Regions from separate parts of the Sporosarcina sp. Y838 genome, predicted to be linked through region 2. Evidence: riboswitches for the same ligand, from Rfam matches in the RefSeq annotation. Region 2 holds a riboswitch; the other holds the start of a gene.
What was found. Region 2 has a riboswitch for lysine ahead of AC1TO4_RS14160 (Na+/H+ antiporter NhaC family protein). Riboswitches for the same ligand answer to the same signal wherever they lie in the genome.

Region 1 (2,416 bases), on a different contig from region 2:
TGATAGAACGGGATGTGTCACTTTTTCCACTTTATCAAGAACCTGAAGAGGAATTGCTGACTTTCATTGGCCAATTTTATGGAAAATCGCAACACTTGATTCCCCAGGAAATACTTTTGCCACAAGGAATCGATAATGTAATCATCAGTAGGCTTCTCGATGTCAATGTATTCATTCCACAGCGCGGAAAAAAGAAGGATCTCGTCCAATTGGCAGTCAAAAACGCAGAGATATCATTGTCAGAAAAGTTCCATCTCATTGAACGTCAGGAAATGCGGACAATCGGTGCATGTGAGGAACTTGGCAAAGCGATGAACATCACAGTTCCTTTACGTATTGAAGCATTTGATAATTCACATATGTATGGCGCTGATGCAGTTTCTGCAATGGTTTCATTTGTTGACGGGAAACCGAATCGAAAAGATTACAGAAAATATAAAACGATGACCGCGGCAGCGCACGACGATTATGGTGCAATGCGTGAAGTTGTACGGAGACGTTATATTCGTGTGTTGAAAGATGATTTGCCATTACCAGACCTTATTGTTGTTGATGGGGGTAAAGGTCATATGGAGTCTGTTAGGGAAATCATTGAGGATGAGTTGAATTTATCCATTCCCATTGCGGGACTTGCAAAAGATGAGAAGCACCAAACAGCACAACTCCTTTATGGTAACCCGGTTGAAATGATACCACTTAAGAGGTCGAGTGAAGGATTTTACTTATTGCAAAGAATCCAGGATGAAGTGCATCGATTTGCAATCACGTTCCACAGACAACGCCGCGAAACGAATTCATTGACGTCAGCACTGGATGGATTGCCGGGAGTTGGGCAAAAACGGAAAACGATGCTGTTAAGGCATTTTGAATCCGTAGAAAAGATTCGCGAAGCTACGATTGAACAATTGCAAGAAGCAGGACTACCTGTAGGTGTAGCAAAATCAGTTGAAGCGCATTTTCGCGAGATGGCATTGCGGGAAAAAAAGTAATATGGTAAGGTGAAACCAATGAATTTTTTCACTAATACATTTATATGTAGTGAAGATAGAGGTGCGGTAACCAATAGTAGATCCACGGAAGGCGGCAGCCTAATGAAAGGGATTGAAAGGGGTATTCGCCGAAGCGGATGAATCGTCTGTCACGATTGTCATGCTGGATTTCCATTGAATAAGTGGAGATTTGTCAGGTATGGAAATACCTGGAGGGCTATCTGGATGGGGCGTCTCTTCGGGGATAGCTCCAATCAGACCGGCTCTCATACTTTTGAGGGCCGTTTTTGCATTCAGGGGAAAATGGAGGAAAAATCATGGGACGTATTGTAATGAAATTCGGAGGGACATCAGTTGCAAATCCAGAGAGAATTGCACGGGCTGCAACACTTGTTAAAAATGAGGTTAATCGTGGAAACCAAGTGGCTGTCATTGTCTCTGCGATGGGTAAAACAACAGATGAACTATTAAGGTTGGCAATGGAGATTAATCCCAAAGCAGGACGGCGCGAATTGGATATGCTTCTTGTAACAGGAGAACAAGTAACAGCGTCTTTACTTGCAATGGCGATTACTGCACAAGGGTTAGAAGCACGGTCATACACAGGTTGGCAAGCAGGGGTAACGACAGAGGCTGTTCATGGTAATGCAAGGATTGAACAAGTTAATGCTGACAAAATTCAAACCGCACTAGAATCAGGCGCGGTTGCAGTAATCACTGGTTTCCAAGGAATTGATAATAACGGTGAGTTGACAACACTTGGTCGCGGTGGTTCCGATACGAGTGCCGTCGCAATTGCGATTGCACTCGATGCAGCTAGTTGTGATATTTACACGGACGTCGAAGGGGTATTTACGACGGACCCAAGATTGATCGAACAAGCGACGAAACTTGAGGAAATATCTTACGATGAAATGTTGGAAATCGCTAACCTTGGTGCGGGTGTGCTTCATCCAAGAGCAGTTGAGTTTGCAAAAAATCATCAAATGCCGCTTCGGGTAAGACCGGCTCATATGGACGGAGTAGGAACAGTTATCAAGGAGGAAATCGATTTGGAAAACAATTTAATTGTACGTGGCATCGCTTTTGAGAGAGAAATTGTACGGATTACAGTGATGTATGAAGTACCTTATAATGGCTCACTTGCTAATATTTTCACTGCACTCGCGAAACAACATGTAAACGTCGACATCATTGTTCAGACAATTATGGAAGGCGTACAGCCGTCTGTGTCATTTTCCATCAAAAAAGAGGATTTCGCAGAAGCGATAAATGTTTTGGAGACCGAAAAAGAATCGCTCGGTTACAGTCGGGCAGATTTTGAAGTAGGACTGGCGAAAGTTTCAATCGTGGGCAGTGGAATGGTATCGAATCCGGGAGTTGCTGCGCAAATGTTCGACACGCTGAGGAACGCAACCGTTCCCGTG
Region 2 (2,416 bases):
GACCCGTTTCAAGTGTTCCGATTAAGAACGATAGTGACCAAGCAAAAATAAGGATTAAAACAGGCGGCATCATAGAATTCATTCCATTTATAAACGCACTGCCCATAAGCGAAAAGCTCGCCGTTTCATTATTTTTCATCTGCTGCATATATAACGCTGCCGCAACTAGGGTAGCTATAATTCCACCCGCCAACAATGAAAGTGCGACATCCGTACTTTCAAAGATCGAGAAGATATTCATCGATCCTCCGATTAGATAGCCAGACACAAACATCGCCGCAAATGTTACTATAACGAGTGTGACAATCGGCGCCACAAGATCTCGTACGCGGCCATGCGTATGTACAGGAAATTCCTCTTTCAATTGACCCGGAATTTCTTTGTCAGGGTCAAATAATTGGCCTGTTTCAGTTGCAAGTTGTTCATGTTTCTTCATATCGAATAGATCGAAATTGGTCCATGCAAGGAAGAATACCATTGCGAGTGTTGCGATAACGTAAAAATTCATGGGTGCCATCATTACGAACGCGGATAATGGCGAATAACTGATTGCTGCTGCACCGCCAAATATAAGGGCGAGTTGTCCGATTAAAAAGGCACCCCAGCTTGAAATTGGTGAAATGACACAAATCGGTGCTGAAGTCGAGTCGATGAAATAAGCCAATTTCGCTCTTGAAACCCTGTGCTGATCCGTAATCGGACGCGCGATTTGTCCCACTGCCAATGCATTGAAATAATCATCCACAAAAATAGCAAGACCGAGTGATACCGTGAGCAATTTTGCCCCACGTTTTGTTTTAATATGGCGTACTGCCCATTCTGCAAATGCTCTGCTACCTCCAGACAAGCTAACGAAAGCAGTGATAACACCTAAGAGCAGGATAAATAGAACAATGTAAATATTCGCTGTATTTAGTCCACCATCCCAAAATGTCGCTTTAATGGATTGCCATAATATGCTCAGCGTTTCTACAGGAGCGAATGACGCCGCTAGCAAAGCACCTGAGACGATTCCAGCACCTAGCGATAACAGCACCCTTTTTGTTGCAAACACCATAATAATGGCGATTAGTGGTGGTAATATTGATACCCAAGTTCCAATCATTTTCTATTCCTCCATTTTGTCGGGTCGAGGCCCTTTCAAGGGGGAATACAAAAAACCGACTGCTAATTACACTTCTCGAGTGTAATTGGAGCCGGCTTTATCTACGTTTCGTTTGTTGGATAAATAATACAGCTTATCTAACTCACGACTTGTAGCTCATCATACATGTTCTTAAGACGTATGACAGTGTTATCCCTATTCGGAACAACCCCAGCCTGATAGATCTCGACGATCTTACCACGCTTCGGCAAAGCTTCCTTTTGCACACGGTCATCGGTGTCAATCTCGCGTGTGTGACTAATAAGCAATGCAGCCTCTACCCAATCGATATTTCTAATCCTCTAATAGCCTATCAGTTATCCGCAGCATTTTCAAGTATTCTTCTTCACTCATATTCAGTGCTTAATGGAACTTCAACCGAAGGAGCATTATCGGTTCCATTATTGTAGATTTGAGGCACCTTACCTTGAATAAGCCCCATGGCTACCGGAATTTTTTGATTAATAACACTTTTTTCAGTTGCAAGCGGAACTATAATCTGGACATTGACTGTTAATAATATATTCACTTCAACGTAGGCACTGTTTATACCAAAAGGAAGAATTTCCGTATCGATTGTCGCACTGACATCACCAATGACATGGAAACGAATTGGAATCTTAGGACCCAAGTTTCCTAGCAATGGAATATTCGTCGCTTGACCGATAGGAACGAAGAAGACGACTCCTCCTTGAGTTTCCATTGCATCGGGATCGAATTTGATTTCATTCTGTGGGGGTAATATATCAAGATTTCCCTCCGAAGCTTGTTGTAAATGGGACTCGACAAGCGTTTGGGTTTCAGCCAACACTCTGTTAATCACTTCCGTGTTAAACTTCCATGTAACAACACCCGTAGATTCATTGGGAATATCCACGATGATATCATTGACGTCGAGCACAGTAGCAACCCTTGAATTGATGGCCTTACTAATAACATGTGAGGCTATTCTTTGCGTCTGTACTTCTGCATATTGGACATATATTGGAGTAAGCCTCATATTGACTACATAAAAAAACAAGAAAACTGCTATAAAAAATGTAGGTACCAAAATAGGTAATAGTCTACGCTTTTTTTTCCTGGTTTTCCTGGTTCTTCTGGTGACTTGCCCCTGAAATTTCAAAACGACTCCTCCTGCTTTTAAGCTATGCAGGAATTGAGCCGTTTATTCTTAGGCAATATGCGAACAGTACCAATGATTAAGACTTAAAATGTTCGGTCCCGTACCAACCAAGCACATCTCTAATCAACTCAGGCATGTAATACTCTACC

Region 1: another riboswitch for lysine. It lies ahead of AC1TO4_RS08480 (aspartate kinase); the one in region 2 lies ahead of AC1TO4_RS14160 (Na+/H+ antiporter NhaC family protein).

What each region holds. Positions count from the first base shown of each region.
Region 1 covers NZ_JBXCJD010000005.1:32,605-35,020, reverse strand. Annotated here, with positions in the region: gene uvrC (excinuclease ABC subunit UvrC) at 1-989, shown strand, start outside; lysine riboswitch at 1,038-1,217, shown strand; gene AC1TO4_RS08480 (aspartate kinase) at 1,307-2,416, shown strand, end outside.
Region 2 covers NZ_JBXCJD010000012.1:42,406-44,821, forward strand. Annotated here, with positions in the region: gene AC1TO4_RS14160 (Na+/H+ antiporter NhaC family protein) at 1-1,105, opposite strand, end outside; lysine riboswitch at 1,250-1,432, opposite strand; gene yunB (sporulation protein YunB) at 1,491-2,267, opposite strand; gene AC1TO4_RS14170 (bifunctional metallophosphatase/5'-nucleotidase) at 2,344-2,416, opposite strand, start outside.